DNA from 4 places in the Pseudoalteromonas sp. ASV78 genome. Region 3 is predicted to be linked to each of the others. Evidence: predicted binding sites of a transcription regulator. Region 3 holds the regulator's gene; each other region holds the start of a gene.
What was found. The regulator sigma-54, encoded in region 3, starts transcription at its own class of promoters, with help from an activator protein. The targets are predictions, from matches to a motif close to GTTGGCACGNNNNTNGNNT.

Region 1 (4,689 bases), 2.9 Mb from region 3:
CATACGCTAATTTACTACGTTATGAACAAGGTTTAAGTGCGGATGATATTCGTGCCACTATTCCTCGCCAAGCGTATGCGTATGGTATGGAGCTATCACTGCAAACGATTAACCTTGATTTTACGCAAGATTATGACGATTTCTCACTTGCTATGGGGGCTGAATTACGTACCGATGAATACCGTATTTTAGAAGGCAGCGAATACGCATACCGTGATTATGATACCAACAATGGTGTTAATATTTACGATGGTATGAGCGGCGGTATTGGCAGCGAAAATGCAGCGGGTGGGACACAAGGTTTTGGCGGCTCTGCGCCAGAGTCATCGGTGGATGAATCGCGCGATGTTATTTCATTTTATCTTGATGCTGAAACCTACATTATTGATGATGTGATTATTTCAGGCGCACTTCGCTATGATAACTATAAAGGTTTTGGTGATACGGTAAACTTTAAACTTGCTGGTAACTGGTCGGTTACTGATGATGTATCGTTACGTGGTGCGGTGAGTACCGGCTTTAGAGCGCCATCGATGCAGCAGTTATATTTTAATAACATCAGCACCCAATTTGTGGTTGGTCCTAATGGGAACTTAGTGGCTGAAGAAGTTGGTACGTTTAGAAATGACAGTACCCTTGCACAAAGTATCGGTATTCCAAAACTCAAAGAAGAGAAATCGCAAAATCTGAGTATGGGGATTGTCTACAACGTGACTGATAACATCAATGTGACGTTAGATTATTATTCAATTGATATTGATGACCGTATTGTGATCAGTAATCGGTTAGGCAAAGGCTTAGCAGACACCTTAGATGCAGCGCTGGTTAGCTCTGGTGCAGGTGCTGGGCAGTTTTTCTTAAATGGAGCTGATACTGAAACGCAAGGTATTGATTTTGTTGCGACTTGGAATACTGAAGGGTTAGGCGGCACACTTGATTTTACACTTGCAGCTAACTTTACTGAAACCGATGTGGTGGACTTATTTACTCCACAGGGCAGTGGCCTTGAAACAATTCCTGTAGAAGACGTATTTTCTGCACAAGAAATTTCAATCATCGAAGAGTGGCAACCACAAGACAGAGTTAACTTAAGTGCGCTCTATCGTTTAGAAGATTGGACGGTAAACTTGTCACTTAACCGTTATGGTGAATATACCGTCGAAGACGGTGGTCGGCAAACCTATGGTGCTGAAATTCTAACTGACATTAAAGTAAACTATTTTGTTACTGATAATCTGTCACTGAATATTGGTGCTAACAACTTATTTGACGTATACCCAGATAAAAACACCATTGGTAACTCACGTGCCGGCACAATTGTGGATGCATCGGGTAATACCATTGTCAGTTCCACTGGGGTATTTGAATACTCACGTCGCTCTGCGCCATTTGGTTTTAACGGTGCTTACTATTATGTAGGTGCTGAATACCGCTTCTAAAATAACTTCTCCTACGTTATTTAGCTTTGAAGGGCCTTAGGCCCTTTTTTTGCGCGTTTAATTTGATGTCAGTGTGATGGGGTAGTTATCATACTCTTTGATATTATTCATTACCGTCATCAACGTTTGATGGCTACTGTTTTCGTTCGCTGTAATTTGCACTGCGGTTATTTCATAGTTTGCTGCAAACATGGCAAGGTTAGTGGCTACTTGGTCTAACGCAATTAACCGTTCGCCAAAATGTACGGCATTATTTTGGTCGATACTAAAATGGGCACTTTTAGTTTGCTTATCAATGTTAGGTTTATCTAAAGGTCGTTGTAGCTCTATAGCCACAGGTTTTACAAACGATGTTGTAACAATAAAGAAAATTAATAATATGAATACGATATCAAGCATCGGGGTCATATCAACGTCAGCGTTTTGTGGGTTTATATGTTGTTTGTTTCTCATAATGGAACCTTATTATATTTATTAAGTTTAAATAAATGCTGCGGCGCCACAGCGGATCTCAGGTACCTATTTATAAAGTTAGTAGAATAAAAATCTATCGTGGTTAAATAAATATTTTATTTTTATTAATTCTTTGCATTTTTTTGTTATAAAATTCATGAGAATATGGTTTTTAGCATAAAAAAGCCCAACACAAGGTTGGGCGTTGAGTTAATGAGTGTGATTAATGTTTTTGCATACGGCTCATTTCTGTATGACAGCTTTGCATGGTTAATAATACTTTAGCCAGTGCGGCTTCGCAGTCCTGTGGCTGTGGCTTTTTCATCGCGGCTTTAATTTCTTCAAGTGTTTTATCTTCCACTTCTTCAAGCTCTTTAACATAATTTTCATCGTTATTTGAGCTGAACTTAGTGATAAGTGCTGTGTACGCACGGCGAGCTTCAACAGCAAATGAAGAGCCATCTTCGCGCTCTCCTTGCTCATTGATTGCATAAGGCTGAAGGTTTTCAACACTCACTTTACGCGCATCTATCATACGTTGAAAAAGCGCGCCAATTGCTGGATCTTGCACTTCTTGTTGGGCTTTTTCATAAAAGTCGATGCCGCTGTTCATTACTTGGATAATGTCAGTGATATGATTAACGTCTTGTCCTTGATGGGTATTCATAATTATGACCTCTTTAAGTTTAGTGAAATTCACATTAACTAAAGCAAGCCATGTTCCAGTATGAGAAATTAATATAACACTCTGTATATTATAGGGTAAATATAACTACTGGGGAGAGGGTTGCTTACCAAGCTAAGCTCAGTAAGCAAAATTTACACAGACTTTGTAAGAGTGTTACTTTAACTCATCGGCTACTTCAGCCACTTTTTGGCGTAACCAAATATGACTTGCATCACGGTGTAACAAAGGACTCCAGATCATATCGAGTTCAAATGGCGGAATAGGAAAAGGTGGCTCAAGTATTTTTAAACCAGCATCATCTAGATAAATATTGGCGGCTTTTGAAGGCAGTGTAGCAACCAAATTTTGCTCTTTCGCTAAGTGAATAGCGACATGATAATTACGGGTAAAGGTGGCGATATTACGGTGTTTACCAAAGTGTGCGAGGGCTTCATCTACCCAACCCAGTTTTTGCACATCTTTGGGATCCATACCAACGCCGACCCCAAAGCCTGTTTTACTCACCCAAATATGGCGGGCTTTTAAATAGCTATCTAAGCTAAAATTTTCGATTATCGGGTTGTCGGCTTTTACTAAGCAGCAAAAGCTGTCTTTCCAAATTCGCTTATGATGGAACGATTGCGGTAAGTTTTCAAAGCGGTTAATTGCCATATCGACTTTGCCGTTTTCTACATCATGAAAGGTCACGTCACTTGGCGTTAGAATATCTAAGGTGGTATCGGGTGCTTCTGCGTGAAGTTTACTTAATAACTTGGGCGCTAAAGTGCTGGCGGCGTAATCACTGGCCATGATCCGAAATACCCGTTTACTTTGGCTGGCTTCAAACTCGCGATTAGGGGCAAGGGTTTCTTCTAAGGTCATTAATATACCGCGGATCACCGGCTGTAATTCAATTGCCCGCTCGGTAGGCACCATGCCATCACTGGTGCGTACTAAAATTGGATCGTTAAACAAATTACGTAAGCGTTTTAAACCATTACTCATGGCCGGTTGTGTAATACTCAGCTGATGTGCGGCCCGAGTAACATTACATTCGCGTAATAAGGTATCGAGATAAACGAGTAAGTTTAAATCTATTTTACTGATATTCATTGTGTGTCCTTTCGTTTACCACTGGTGGATAAATCGCTGTGCTGCCGGATAGGGGTATATATGGCTAACAATGCCTTTTTTTACATTTTGTTGTGCTTGCTGCCAAAATATCACATCGAGTAACTCAGGGTGTGCCTGAGTAAAAATTGCTTTATAACGCGGGTTAGGCATTACAAAGGTGCATAACTGTTCAGGAAATACATCCTGCGGTGCTACAGAGTAGCTTTGTTCATTGGTTAAGTAGTCGTCATAGCTTTTTGCTTTAGGCAGTGCTCTGAAGTTCATATCTGTTAAATATTGCACTTCATCGTAATCGTAAAAAATGATCCGTTTATGTTTACTAACACCAAAGTTTTTTAACAGCATGTCGCCCGGAAATATATTAACCGCAATCATCTCTTTTAATGCTTGGCCGTATTCTGTAATAGCAACAGCGGCATCTTCGGTATTGGCGTTTTCTAAATATAAATTCAGTGGCGTCATACGTCGTTCAATATACATATGCTTGATGATCAGTAAATCACCTTCAATGATCATTGATGAGCCAATGGTTGCTTTAAGTTGTGCAAGCAATGTAGCGTTAAAACGTGCTAATGGGAATACGACGTTTGAATACTCTATGGTATCGGCCATGCGGCCAACCCGATCATGACTTTTTACTAATTGATAGCGTTTAAGTACAGTATCGCGACCGAACGGTTTACTTTCACCAAACTTATCTTTAATTATTTTAAACACATAATCAAAAGAAGGCAGGGTAAATACCATCATCACCATACCTGGTGTACCAGGAGCAATCACAAAGTCATCGCTGGAGCGTTGTAAATGGGTTAAAAACTCGCGATAGAACTCGGTTTTACCTTGTTTATGAAAACCAATGGCATTGTAAAGCTCTGCCAAGGTTTTGTTGGGCATTAGTTGATTTAAAAACCGCACTAAGGCCGAAGGGGCGTGAGTTTCAACCATAAAATAGGCGCGGGCAAAACCAAAAATAACCCGCATTTGTGATGAGTTAGT
Region 2 (4,689 bases), 1.2 Mb from region 3:
GTGTATGGTGCTGCTGAGATGGTGGTATTTCTTCAATTTGGCTTTCTAATGAAACCACTGAAGCTTGAGTAAATACCCGATCTCCGTTGCTAAAATATAGCGTGAGTTTGAGTTCTTGCCCTATTTTTAATGGCTCTTTTGGTTCAAAAACCATTAAATGATAACCGCCAGGCTTAAAATCGAGTTGTTGATGAGCTTTGATCTGCAACACATCTACTTTTTGCATTTTCATCATGCCATTAACATGCTGATGTTCATGAACTTCAACACGTCCTAAATTTTCAACACTAACCTTTGTTAACTCTATGACTGTATCACCATGATTTACAAGTGTTAAATAACCAGCGCTGGATTTACTCCCCGGTAAAAAGTCTCTTATTTGAGCATTACTAACAACAACTTTGTTTACAGTCTCATGCTGGTGATCTGCATGAGCGAATAACGCTGAAGAATAAAGGCTTATTGCTAAAATAGCGGGTGTGAGCATAGTAAGTAATGGCTTAAGAGACATTTCGATCCTTGTTATGGTAATCACTTGAAGTACTAAATTTAGCATATTTGCGAAAAAATAGTCAGCTAAATTAGCATTTAAGGTAATTTCAGTGGCTCAAATTAAGCCACTTTATGATTATCAGCAACAAGCCAGCACAAGCAAACAATAAGTAATAACGGCCAAGCAATCATTAAAGAACCAAACAGCAAGGCTAATACCACGCCAACCCCCACAATTAGACCCGCTCCAAGCAAGCCGACACTTACCAGTGCAATCACCGCGATAACAACAATCACCATCACTAGCGCACCAAACAACTCAATGCCGACCCAACTTAAGTCTGCAATCCAAAGAGGAAATTGCCATGAGTCAAATTGCACCACATCAAATGGATTAAATGCTATGAACAACATTACCAATAAACAAAACGCAATAACTTTCATGGCTCTTTCCTAGTACGCTTTATTGTCTAAACAACAATGAGCAATTAAGTAACCTGCTGCTATAAATACAGGAAACTGAATAAAAAGTACGATCGTTGCAAGCCTAGTCGCCCAGATAGGAAAATCGAACCGGCGCGCTAAGCCACTACATACACCCGATATTTTTTTATTTAACGGATCTTTACTCCAACGAGCATGATTAAATGTATTCATTGTTATTACTCCTAAGCGGTCTGTTTCAATTTAGCTTTAAGCTCGGCAAGCTCATTATCTAACGCTTCATCTTTCACTAACGCGTCTATTTGCTCTGCAGTTGAATGTTGTTTTGCCGTTACATCATACGCTTCAACTTGCGCTTCAATTGATTCCACACGTCGCTCAATGACATCAAACCGAGAAAGTGCATGCGCGACTTTATCGCTATTTAATTGTTGATTAACACGTACCCGTGCATTTAATACATGATGAACCTGCGCTAGGCTTTGCTGCTTAGCTTTAGCCGCACTAAGCTTATCTTGCAAACGCTGTGCATCATCACGTAACTTAGCTAATGAATCTGACAATTTAACTAGCTCTGGTGCAATCGCAGCCAAATCATTTGCGACACGTTGCTTTTCTTTCAAGGCTGCGCACGCTAAATCATCACGCCCTTTACTTACTGCAAGCTCAGCTTTTGTTTGCCATTGCGCTATCGACGCTTTTTTATCAGCTTGCTGGCGCTGTAATGCTTTTTCTTCACAGAGAATAGTCGCAGCTGTAGTGCGGCATTCATCTAATGCTTGCTGCATTTCGTGAATTAATAAGTTAAGTAGTTTTTCTGGATCTTCTGCTTTATCTAATACCGCAACGAGGTTTGATTGAATTAGATCATTAACGCGATTAATTAAGCCCATGATTTTCTCCTGTTGATTATGGGTGATTACAACAAAGAGATTCCAAGACTTGTGCCAAGTAACGAAAATAAAAATTTAAACAATAAAAAACAAAAGGATAAGATTAAAAAACAAAAATTAAGCTGACTTTAAAATGAATGTAGATAAGTTAATTTGACTAAAAAAATGCTTTTTTAACCATTATTTAGGTTCAAAAAAAGCCACTAAAAAGTGGCTTTTTATATTTAAATGATATGATTATTCAGGCACAAAACTTAACGCTTTATCCATCACCGATAAATCGGCCTGTTTGCCATGGCCGTTTTCTGAAAGATGACGTCTATAGCCGCGTGCACCTGGTTGACCTTGAAAAATTCCCAACATATGCCGTGCAATATGCCAAAAATTGGCACCTTGACGCATTTCATCTTCAATGTAATCATACATAGCGCGCACCACGTCATGGCGAGAAAGTGTAAATGGGCTATCACCATAAACTTTTTCGTCAACTTCGCTTAAAATAAACGGGTTACTGTAAGCTTCACGACCTATCATCACGCCATCGATATGCGCTAAATGTGCGAGACTATCAGCAATTGTTTTAACGCCACCATTTAAGCTCAGCTCAAGTTGTGGGTAATCTTTTTTTAATTGATAAACTCTTGGGTAATCAAGCGGTGGCACTTCACGATTTTCTTTCGGACTTAAGCCACTGAGCCAAGCTTTACGAGCATGAATAATAAAATCGTCACAGCCAACCTTATGACTCGCTTCGATCAGCGCACATAAAAACTCATATGAATCTTGCTCATCAATGCCAATACGTGTCTTTACCGTAATCGGGATATTAACTTCGGCTTTCATGGCAGCCACACATTCAGCTACCAATTGTGGTTCCGCCATTAAACAGGCACCAAAACGGCCATTCTGTACGCGATCAGATGGGCAACCAACATTGAGGTTCACTTCATCGTAACCACGCTCAGCCGCAAGTTTTGCACACTTTGCGAGTGCATCAGGATCAGAGCCACCTAATTGCAAAGCAACGGGATTTTCATGCTGGTTAAAATGTAGGTAATCTCCGCGGCCAAATAAAATCGCCCCTGTTGTCACCATTTCGGTATAAAGCACCGCGTGCTTAGTCATTTTACGATGAAAAGTACGGCAATGGCGATCTGTCCAATCGAGCATCGGTGCCACGGAAAAACGTCTATTCAAAGTAAAATCCTCAGGTTTATTAGTCGCTAGTATTAGCTACGTAAAAGCGCTGCATTTTACACAAATAGCTGGGCTGCTTCAATGATAAGCATTAAGCCAGTCACAACCCCCGAACAAGCGTTGTAAATGGCTCAATGAAGATTATTTAACTAAGTAATCATAGTTAACACCGCTAACTTCAACAACGGTAACTGCAAGTTCAGTGTAATTTTTAATTTTAGGATTAACTAATTTAGCCCCGACAGCTATTTTTGCAATTTTGTTAGTTTTGTCTAACTCTACAATCTGCAATGACGCTGACGTAGCAAAGTCTGCTGACTGAGTATAATACTCAGAGCCAACACTTGCACTAACGGCTAGATTTGGTTCACTGTTGGAGGTTGATTGCAGCAGAGTGCCTTTTTTCAAATCACTTTTTAAAATGGTAAAACTAAATTTAGGTGTGTTCTTCTCACCAACAAATATAGTTACTGCACTTTGTCCATTTAACTCAAAGTCATGCTCTGTAACTTCAACAACTCTTACTTTGTCGTTATCGTAACTAGGTTCTACGCAAGCTACGGCTCCAAACAGGATCAACGCAGATAAAACAATACTTTTAAGCTTCATTTCTATTCCTTAAATTAAAAAAACCTATAGTGTAAAACTAGATAACACTTAACGATATTTCAATAATTAAATCAGTGAAATATATTTAATCCCATTTACTACTTATTAAAGTGGAGCAACAGCTAAGCCAAAGTAATGCGCAATTCCGCCTAATATATTAGTAACGGCCACTGATGATAATATTAGTCCCATGATCCGACTAATGATACTAGCCCCACTATCACCAATTAATTTATGTACATGGGTTGCTAACAGTAATAAGACTAATACCACGCCAAGCACAGCAATCATCATAGAGGATGTGATTAATTGCTCAACCCAAGTGTATTCTGTGTTTCGAGTCATCAAAACAGCGCCAAGCATGGCACCAGGGCTTGCGATAGAAGGTATAGCTAAAGGAAAAATGGCCGTTTCAGTGCTATTAGGCAAACTTTTAATTTCTGATTCTGGCTTACTTTCGCCAAAAATCATCGATAATGCGAATAATAATAAAACAATACCGCCGGCAATCTGAAACGCAGATAATGGGATATTAATTGCGTTAAGTAACAACTCACCCGCAACTACAAAAAATAACAACACCAAAGCTGAAACAGCCACGGCTTTAAAAATAACTTTACGCTTAAACTTTTCATCATGGCCACGCGTAACTGCAATAAAAACAGGTACGGTACCAATTGGATCAATAACCGCAAAAAAGAAGATAAATATCGCTAATAGCTCATTCATTACTAGACATCCTAGAATAAAACTGTTGAATAAAAACGCTGCAACTACAATACAATATGTTAGTATATCACGGGTAGCGTAAGGATAAGATGAAGATGAATATAGAATCACTCGTTAGTAAAGCCAAGCAAGTGTGTGATAATCGCGGTGCGCGATTTACACCAATCCGTGAAAAAGTATTTCGCTTATTAGCGAGTGCTCAAGGCGGTGTGGGTGCTTATGATTTATTAGAGCAACTAAAACTGACTGAATCAGGGGCAAAACCAGCCACCATTTATCGTGCCTTAGACTTTTTAGCCGAACTTGGCTTTATCCACAAAATTGA
Region 3 (4,689 bases):
CTGGCTAAATAATCTTTTACTGGCTGATCAAGGCCTGTAAGTGGCTTTAACTCAGGCTCCCAATGTGGGTTTGGTAAAAACCGCGCATCAAATACGTAATCGGCTTCTTTTGGAATGCCATGCTTAAAACCAAATGATTCAAAGGTGATAATTAGTTTTTTGTCTTTTTTACCTAGAATTTTTTCACGGATTGACTCTGCAAGCTGGTGGACGCTGAGGTCGGTGGTATCCAGTATAAAGTCGGCTCGGGTCGTTAATACATCAAGTAATACTTTTTCTTGTTTGATGGCTAAATCAAGCGGCAAAGAATCCAAAGATAATGGGTGTAAGCGACGGGTTTCAGAAAAACGCTTGATCAGCGTTTGATCGTCACTGTCTAAATAAAATAATGTCGGATTTGCAAAACCTGGCAAATATTCAAGAATATCGTTAAATTCTTCTTGTTCCTTGGGTAAATTACGCACATCTATGCTGACTGCAATTTTGTCGTAATTATCAGAAACACTACGCACTAATGAAGGTAATAAGTTGACAGGGATATTATCAACACAATAATAGCCAAGATCTTCGACTACGCGCAGGGCAACAGATTTACCTGAGCCAGAGCGGCCACTGATGATGATTAACTCCATGTAAATTCTCCTTCATTTAATACCAATTTTATTAAAAACATGATCATTCTAGCTTGTTAAATAACTCACTAACTTTGTCAGAAATTATTTATATAGCGCAACTATATGTCATAATTTCCGCCTTGTTATAGCGCTATTTTCCTGTCGCAATAATAGATCAGTAATGCAATGCAATTGGTATGACTACGACTGCTCAACAATAACGTGATACAAATCTTGGTCCGTTTTTGCGCTACGTAATTGTTTGCAAAAATCTTTGTCGTTAAGTTTATCAGCAATTGTGGCTAACGTCTTCAAATGAAGTTGGCTATCACCATCTGGTACGATGAGGGCGATAAATAGATCCACTGGACGATTATCAATCGCATCAAAATCAATTGGTGATTCACTCACTAAAATTATCGCTAGTGGGTTTTCAATACCCGCCATACGACCATGAGGAATCGCAATACCACGGCCAATGCCTGTACTACCTAGTTTTTCTCTAGCGAGTAATGCATCGAGGATTTCTTGTTGCGATAGCTGGGGAAGTTGTTCATGAGCCAATTGGCTGATAAATTCAATGATCCGTTTTTTGCTATTAAAAAGGACCGCAGCTTTGCTGCAGTCCTGGCAAATAAGTGAGCTTAATTTCATAGTATTAGTGTCGAGCGTGTTTCTCTTTGTGTTTGATTACTTGACGGTCAAGTTTGTCGATTAGTCCGTCAATGGCTGCGTACATGTCTTGGTGCTCAGTTGAGGCAAATAGTTCAGCGCCACTGACATGTATTGTGGCTTCTGCTTTTTGGCTTAGCTTTTCTACGTCAAGAATAACATGGACATTGTTGATGTGATCAAAATGCCTCTCAAGCTTCGCAAACTTATTGTTTACATAGTCTCTTAATGAATCAGTAATTTCTACGTGACGACCAGTTAAATTTAGTTGCATAAGCATTTTCCTTTTTTGATTTTACGCCTTAAATCAAACTCTTTCTTTGATTTGACGGTGGAATAGCCAGTGACTCGCGGTATTTTGCAATAGTCCGTCTAGCTACTTTGATACCTTGCTCTGCCAATATATCTGCAATTTTACTATCACTCAATGGTTTCGCTGAGTTTTCTGCGCTAATCAGTTTTCTGATCAATGCTCGAATCGCGGTAGATGAGCATTCGCCGCCATTCTCAGTGCTTACATGGCTTGAGAAAAAATACTTTAACTCAAAAATACCACGCGGAGTATGCATGTATTTTTGGGTTGTTACCCGAGAAATTGTCGACTCATGCATTTCAACCATTTCAGCAACGTCATTTAGCACCATAGGTCGCATGGCTTCAGGGCCATGTTCAAAGAACCCTTGCTGCTGTTTAACAATGCAGTTAGTTACTTTGAGTAATGTATCATTGCGACTTTCTAGGCTTTTTATAAACCACTTAGCTTCTTGCAGATGCGAACGAATAAATTGGCTGTCAGTGCTCGATTTTACTGAGCGTGACATGGCCGCATATTGGCTGTTCACTCTAATTTTTGGCATGCTGTCTGGATTAAGCTCAACCACCCAGCGGCCTTTAATTTTTTTCACTGATACGTCAGGAATAACGTATTCTGACTCTTCCCGTACTATGGTATCCGCAGGCTTTGGATTGAGACTGTGGATCAGTGTCATGACTTCTTTTAGTTCTTCTTCCTTAAGCTTAGTCTTTTTCATCAAAGTGCGATAGTCGCGACTAGCTAATAAATCGATATGATCCGTTAAAATCATTTTTGTCTCGCTAATCCAAGGCGTTGCGGGATCAAATTGATTTAATTGAATACATAAACATTCTTGTAAACTGCGTGCGGCAATGCCAACTGGGTCAAATAACTGAATGCGCTTTAACACTGCTTGCACTTCGTCAAGTTCGATTTCTTCTTCGCTGTTGCCTTGATTTAAACTCTCTACAAGGTCTTCACAGCTGAGGGTTAAAATACCTGAGTCGTCAACGGCTTCAACAATCGCAATGGCTATTGCTTCATCGGTTGGACTAAACGGAGTCAGTTGTAGCTGCCACATTAAATACTCATGCAAGGTCTCTGTTGAGGCGCCTTGATAAATAGATTCATCTTCAGGCATTGGGCCTGATGAGCTGTTTGGCGCTGCACTCATGTATTCATCCCAAGTGACGTCCATGGCCATTTCGTCACTGAGTGTTTCTTTACTTAACGCTTCACTGCTTTCTTGTTCGTATTCACTAGGCTTGTCGTCCGCTGAGGCACTGACAGTTAAGTCATCGTTATCTTGTTTTTGTTCGTTTTTGCCAGCCGTATCTTCTGAATATTCATGTTCTTCTAGTTCTAACAACGGATTGCTATCTAGCGCTTCTTGAATTTCTTGCTGGAGATCCAATGTACTGAGCTGCAATAAGCGAATCGCTTGCTGCAGTTGCGGTGTCATTGTAAGTTGCTGGCCCATGCGCAGCTGGAGTGATTGCCTCATGTATCTCTAACAATCCTTTTATTATTGTCATTGTTAAGTTTAGCAGATGCTTAGCTAAGTGTGGCTTTATAGCCTAAATTGCTCACCTAGGTAAACATCGCGAACTGTTTGGTCGGCGAGTACATGCTCAGGTGTGCCTGAAGCAATTAACTCGCCATGAGAAACTATGTAGGCTTTTTCGCAAACATCAAGGGTTTCTCGTACATTGTGGTCGGTAATAAGTACGCCAATACCACGGTTTTTAAGGTGTTCAATAATCTTCTTTATATCTAACACTGAAATTGGATCAACGCCAGCAAAAGGCTCGTCTAGCAAGATAAATTTTGGATTTGCAGCTAAAGCGCGCGCAATTTCAACGCGTCGGCGTTCACCGCCTGATAGCGCCATACCTTGGCTGTCGCGAATATGTTGAATGCTAAACTCATCAAGTAAGCTGTCGAGGGCTTCTTCTCTGGCTTGCTTTTTTAGCTCTTTGCGGGTTTCTAAAATCGCCATAAGATTTTGATATACAGTCAACTTACGAAATATTGATGACTCCTGAGGCAAGTAACCAATTCCTAAGCGGGCGCGGCTATGCATTGGCAGTAGGGTAATGTCATTATCATCAATACTGATTTTGCCTTTGTCGCTAGGCACTAAGCCTACAATCATATAAAAGGTGGTGGTTTTACCTGCGCCATTTGGGCCAAGTAAACCAACAATGCTGCCAGCGGTTACTTCTAAACCAACACTTTTGACAACTTGGCGACCTTTGTAGCTTTTCGCTAAAAATTCAGCTTTTAATGTACTCATGGTTGGCCTTTAGATTTGATTTTTTTACTGTCTACTGGCACGAGTATAGTGTGTACGCGATCGTCTGAGCTTGCGCCTTTTTCGGCACTGATCAGTTGTTGATCCATGTCGTAGGTAATACTTTTAGCATTAATTTTTTGCCCTGCTTGAGTAACCTGTGCGTCACCAATTAAGGTTAAGTAGCGCTTTGCAACGTCGTAACGAACTTCTTCAGCACTGGCGCTCATGATCGTGCCATCAGCTTGTTTTTCTTCAAAATAAGCTGGGTTGCCAGTCGCTACAAGCAGTTGTTTATTATCGCCTAAGTCTTCACGTTTGTGTACTTCAAGGCGGTCAGCTTTGATACGACGGTTACCATGAATGATCTCAACGTTCTTTTCAAAAATACCGATATTATCTTTCAGTTGTGCAAGTTGTTTGTCTGCACTGATCGATACTTGGTTCGCAGGCGGTGAGGCAGTCTCTGCAAAGCTTGAAAAGGCCATGAATAAGCTTGGTATAACAAGCAAGTGAGCAAATTTATTGGTCATAATATATGGTTCGCGTATGGTTAATTAGTTCTACCACTTCGGCTTTTAAGTCGGCATGCAGGCCGCGCCCAGTGATCTTTAAATTTGGTCCGATCAATTCTACTGGTTGTTCAGAACTCATGGTTTGCAGCTCAATATCAACCTGAATGTTGTCTGCATTTATATGTTCAATCATGGCATTGTTGGTCAGGTTTTTAGCCACCACATTGCCTTCTAAAATTAATTGATGATTTTCATATAAGGTGGCTTCGTTTGCATTAATTTGCCACGTTTGTTGTTGAT
Region 4 (4,689 bases), on a different contig from region 3:
GGTGAGCACGTTGATATTCGCTGTTTTAAATCGGATCCGAGCGTTAAATCAAGCCTTAAGTTTTTACGCAAAACGCCTTGGGCACGTGCTAAGGTCGAGCAGTTATACTTAGATAACTGCGTAGATACACAGCCACAAAACAGCGGTTTTGTATGGCCTAGTATTAAAAAGAAATAACAGTCGTTGCGCGTTATTACGTATAACGCGCAACAAGCTTAGTTACTCGACCTGCTCCGCACAGATCACCGCCAATGATTGCGGGGTAATTTCAATGCTCAGTTTATCGGCGCTTTTAACTTCGCCATCAAGTACATACTTTATTTCCTCCGTTGCCGATATTGCAACGCGTCGCGCATTGGTATGATGCGAATTAATAGCAAAGTGTGCTTGAGTGATACTGCTAAAGACCAGCTCAGCAATACTTAATACATTGGTGGATGCATCTTGGTTTGGGGTTAGCCAATTAACATCCAATAGACCATCGTAATGATCTGGCTGACCGCCTCCTTGTGCTAATAACGTAGTAAAAGGTGCCGCGTTGGCAATAATTAAACTATTGGTATGTATTTGCTGCGGCTCGTTATCATCTAACTGTACGGTAAAGTCTTGGGCTTTTTGTTCCCCTAAAGCCTGCCAAAACCCTTGTAAATATGCAAACTGACCCAGCTCGTTTTTAGTATCCCGATCTGCTTTTTCAATCATATGTTGTTCAAAGCCAATACCAGCCAACAGCAGCATCAACTCACCATTACAGTATGCTGTATCCATTAGCTTAGTCTGTCCGTCGATAATCAAATCACAGGCTACTTCTACAGGGATCAGTTTAGATTTGATCCCCATTAACACGTGAGCTAAAGCATTGGCTGTTCCCAGTGGAATAATACCTAGCTTACAGTCGCTATTAACTAACACACTGGCAACTTCTGCAACCGTGCCATCGCCGCCGCAGGCAATGATCATATCGGGATCATCAGCGATAGCCTGTTTTGCCAGCGAAATACCGTTTTGCTCCACTGAGGTGCAAAGCACTTTTAAATCATAATACGCCGACAAACGCGCAATAATTAAATGCTCTTTTTGTTGCCACAACTTGGTCCCAGACACTGGGTTCGCAATTAACACCGCTTTATTTTTAATAAGCAGCTCACCTTTGCGGTGACGCCTAACCAAATGGCGCAATTGGTGCTTGTTTAAGTTTGCCGTTGCGCGGGTTTCTTTAATTTGTGCGAGTACTTGATGTACATCGGCATTTTTATCTTGGCTTAATAAATAAGCGGCCATCACAAACACTGAACGCCCACGCCCTAAAGCACAGTGCACCACGACTCGGCGATCATTTTTAACATGATGAGCAATCCAGTTAATGGCTTGATTTAATTGCGATGATGTTGGTGCGCGATGATCGAGCACTGGAATATTTAAATAGTTTATATTTTCTTGCGTTGATGACCATTCAAGTCCATCAAATTCACAGGTTACATCTAAAACAGCAGTAATACCGTGATCTTTTAAACTATCGATATCTGAGGGAAACAAACGACACGCTAAAAACAAGTGTTCATTTATTTGTTGCAGTGGCGGTACTTTATCGTGCTTGCGGCTCCACGCATTGTACACTTGTGCACCCAGTAAAAAAGGAATGAATGCCCAACGTATATAAAATGGGATAACGCCATTTTCTCGTTTGCGAAAGATTTTTGCGAGATTAAAAAAGTAGGCACCACTTACCAATAATAAAGATAACGCCGTCCAATAAAATAGTAGTGCAAAATAGCTTGGACTAACCTGCCATCCCATAAAAATAAACACAACTGCCAATAATAAATAACTTATTGCTGCCCACATACATACTCCTTTTTGTTGTTAGTTTAGCAAATAATAAAAGCAATCTATGCGCCACTACCATGGCTTAAGAGCAAATAAAATTTCATATATATTTCAGTGTATTAAAGTATTATCCGATTAGTGCAGTGATACAAGCTTTGTTAACATAGGTTATTTTTACACGTCAATAGAGCTAACTTACACAGTTGAAAGTATAGATTATTAAATAACTTAGACCATAAAAAAACCTAGGTTATAAATAACCTAGGTTTGCTATAAAAACATATCGTTTAACTTTACACGTCGATTTTGGTTAACCAGCCATGCGTGTCTGCTGCTTTACCCCATTGAATATCGTTCAACGCTTGGCGTAAACGCATAGTCGTTGGGCCCGCGGCACCAGTGCCCACTTTATACTCTTTATCATTATGAATAAAAGTACCAACAGGGGTTAATACCGCAGCCGTGCCCGATAAAGCAGCTTCCGTGCCTGGCTTTGCAGCACGCTCGAGTAACTCAGTAACAGTAAAGTTACGTTCAGAGACCGTCATACCTAAATCTTTTGCAATCGTTAAAATACTGCTGCGGGTAACGCCGTGTAAAAACGTGCTATCTAGCGCTTTGGTGATGATTTCATTGCCATCGATTAAGATAAAGTTTGCCGCGCCTGTCTCTTGTACATCGCCACCAGGACAAAATAAGATTTGATCCGCTTTATGTTGTATACGAGCCGCCGTAATAGGTGCTAATGCACTGGCATAATTACCGCCACTTTTTATCATGCCCATGTGTGGGGCACAGCGCATACCGTCTTCTTCAAGTAATACCCGCAGTGCAGTCGCACCACCAGCAAAATAATCACCTACTGGCGATAATAGTACATATAACAGCGAGCTAAGTGATGGTACGGCTGCTTTACCAATCGCAGCTTCTGTGCCGATATGGGTAGGACGAATATACATAGAGCCCGGTGGTAATGGCGTTTCATCAGCGTATTGACGAACAATATCAATAATCATTTTTTCAAGCATCGGTCCATCGACCTCAGGCAAGCTTAATAAGTGCGAACTTTGCTTCATGCGGGCAATATTTGCATCCATACGGAAAATATAGACAGAACCGTCTTCATGGCGAAATGCTTTTAAACCTTCAAAACACGTACTTGAATAATGCAGAACATGTGCCCCAGCATGCAGCTCAATTTTATCTGAAGGAACAACTGAGCTTTCGCTCCAAGCGTTATCAGTAAAATGAGCTTGAATCATCTGCGGCATAAATACAGTACCGAATGCGGCCATTTAAATCTCTCTTATGTGGTCTATTTTTACCCCATTGTATGACATTCATGCACTGTTTAACCATCACTAAAACAAAGCATTTAGTATGAAAAGGTAATTTTTTTATAGTTTGCTCAAAAAAATAGTCTTTATTGCTGAAATCGCAGTAGCTAACAGGCTAATAAGGGTAAATAGTGAGCAACTTGATAATTTCCCCCAGCCAATGAAAAGTTGATCCTCGTAACTTGCGAAGCCGTATTTAGCTGCTAGGCTAAGTGATGGAAAATAATGAAAATAAAGTTAAGCCCTCATCATTTAGTTGGTTTTTTGCATCCATTTGACGTTATTAAACGTTTACTTAATGAAAAGAATAGTAGGAACTCTATGGAAACGGACGAATTGTTACCTCTGCTTAGCGCAACCGCTCAGGGCAATAAACAGGCATTTGCCAAGTTATATAACGCCACTAGCCCAAAACTATTTGCAATTAGTTTAAAGATGCTAAGTAATCGTGCTCATGCAGAAGAAGCCTTGCAAGATGCATTTGTAAAAATTTGGCATAACGCATCAGAATATCAAGTCACTAAAGGGACTGTGATCAGTTGGATGATCAGCATTGTTCGCTACCGAAGTTTAGACTCATTGCGCTATCACAAGGTACGCAAAGAACAAGCTTTAGATGACGACTATGCAAGCGCCGACGATCTCACAGATTTACCATTAGAAGTAGATTATGAAGATGGCAGTAAACTCGTTGATTGCATAGAGCAACTAGATGAACAGCAAAAACAAGCGATCCACTTAGCCTATTACAAAGGCTTAACTCACAGTGAGTTAGTTGATCATATTGAGACCCCGCTTGGGACAGTAAAAAGCTGGATCAGGCGCGGTTTGCAACAGTTGCAAAGGTGCTTAACGTTATGAATTATGACAACCAAAAACTCATCGATATGTTAGCGGCTGAATATGTACTTGGCACCTTAAAAGGCCCTGCCCGCAAACGCTTTCAACGATTAATGCTCTCGTCTAATCGCGTTAGAGAAGCGACATGGATGTGGGAGCAACATTTAAATAATTTGGCCAGTTCAATCAAGTCCGTGCCACCCGATAGCCATGTATGGGAAACAATCTCGCAACGTATCTCCCCTCAACAGCTCACTGAGCCAAGTAAGGTGCTCACCCCTAAAGCAAGTATTTGGAAAGCGTGGTCGTTAATTGCCACCGCTGCGAGCATTGTGTTAGCACTGATTGTTTGGCAGCCGCAAGCACCTGTTAGTCAACTGACTCAACAAATTGCGCTGTTTAAAGATGCCAGCGAACAGCCGCTGTGGTTTATTGATGTTAACGAACAAGGTTTATCAATAAAAGCCAGCGATAAATTGACCGCCAGAACCGATAAAGACTATGAGTTATGGATGATATTAAAAGGCCAAGATGCACCTATTTCTTTAGGTTTGTTACCAAAAGACGGGGTTAAATCGTTATTAAAAGACGCTCGCTTTAATGCGCAGGATATTGCATTACTCGCCGTAAGTTTAGAACCCATTGGTGGCTCGCCAACGGGCTCGCCCACCGAAGTGTTATACAC

Region 1: the regulator sigma-54 is predicted to act here: its motif matches at 2,601-2,619, upstream of ACMVDV_RS02820 (ferritin-like domain-containing protein).
Region 2: the regulator sigma-54 is predicted to act here: its motif matches at 1,870-1,888, upstream of ACMVDV_RS10685 (PspA/IM30 family protein).
Region 4: the regulator sigma-54 is predicted to act here: its motif matches at 1,883-1,901, upstream of ACMVDV_RS21550 (diacylglycerol kinase family protein).

The regions. Positions count from the first base shown of each region.
Region 1 is NZ_JBLOPA010000001.1:639,443-644,131, forward strand. It holds gene ACMVDV_RS02810 (TonB-dependent receptor plug domain-containing protein) at 1-1,439, shown strand, start outside; gene ACMVDV_RS02815 (ExbD/TolR family protein) at 1,497-1,892, opposite strand; gene ACMVDV_RS02820 (ferritin-like domain-containing protein) at 2,116-2,559, opposite strand; gene ACMVDV_RS02825 (LysR family transcriptional regulator) at 2,734-3,672, opposite strand; gene aceK (bifunctional isocitrate dehydrogenase kinase/phosphatase) at 3,688-4,689, opposite strand, start outside.
Region 2 is NZ_JBLOPA010000001.1:2,359,972-2,364,660, forward strand. It holds gene ACMVDV_RS10670 (copper chaperone PCu(A)C) at 1-511, opposite strand, end outside; gene ACMVDV_RS10675 (hypothetical protein) at 613-936, opposite strand; gene ACMVDV_RS10680 (PspC domain-containing protein) at 946-1,149, opposite strand; gene ACMVDV_RS10685 (PspA/IM30 family protein) at 1,161-1,829, opposite strand; gene dusA (tRNA dihydrouridine(20/20a) synthase DusA) at 2,067-3,026, opposite strand; gene ACMVDV_RS10695 (hypothetical protein) at 3,168-3,635, opposite strand; gene ACMVDV_RS10700 (MarC family protein) at 3,741-4,364, opposite strand; gene ACMVDV_RS10705 (transcriptional repressor) at 4,460-4,689, shown strand, end outside.
Region 3 is NZ_JBLOPA010000001.1:3,551,655-3,556,343, forward strand. It holds gene rapZ (RNase adapter RapZ) at 1-632, opposite strand, end outside; gene ptsN (PTS IIA-like nitrogen regulatory protein PtsN) at 816-1,268, opposite strand; gene hpf (ribosome hibernation promoting factor) at 1,273-1,560, opposite strand; gene ACMVDV_RS16150 (RNA polymerase factor sigma-54) at 1,589-3,085, opposite strand; gene lptB (LPS export ABC transporter ATP-binding protein) at 3,152-3,877, opposite strand; gene lptA (lipopolysaccharide transport periplasmic protein LptA) at 3,874-4,407, opposite strand; gene lptC (LPS export ABC transporter periplasmic protein LptC) at 4,397-4,689, opposite strand, start outside.
Region 4 is NZ_JBLOPA010000002.1:828,794-833,482, forward strand. It holds gene ACMVDV_RS21545 (VF530 family protein) at 1-177, shown strand, start outside; gene ACMVDV_RS21550 (diacylglycerol kinase family protein) at 220-1,845, opposite strand; gene ACMVDV_RS21555 (branched-chain amino acid aminotransferase) at 2,121-3,122, opposite strand; gene ACMVDV_RS21560 (sigma-70 family RNA polymerase sigma factor) at 3,486-4,025, shown strand; gene ACMVDV_RS21565 (anti-sigma factor domain-containing protein) at 4,022-4,689, shown strand, end outside.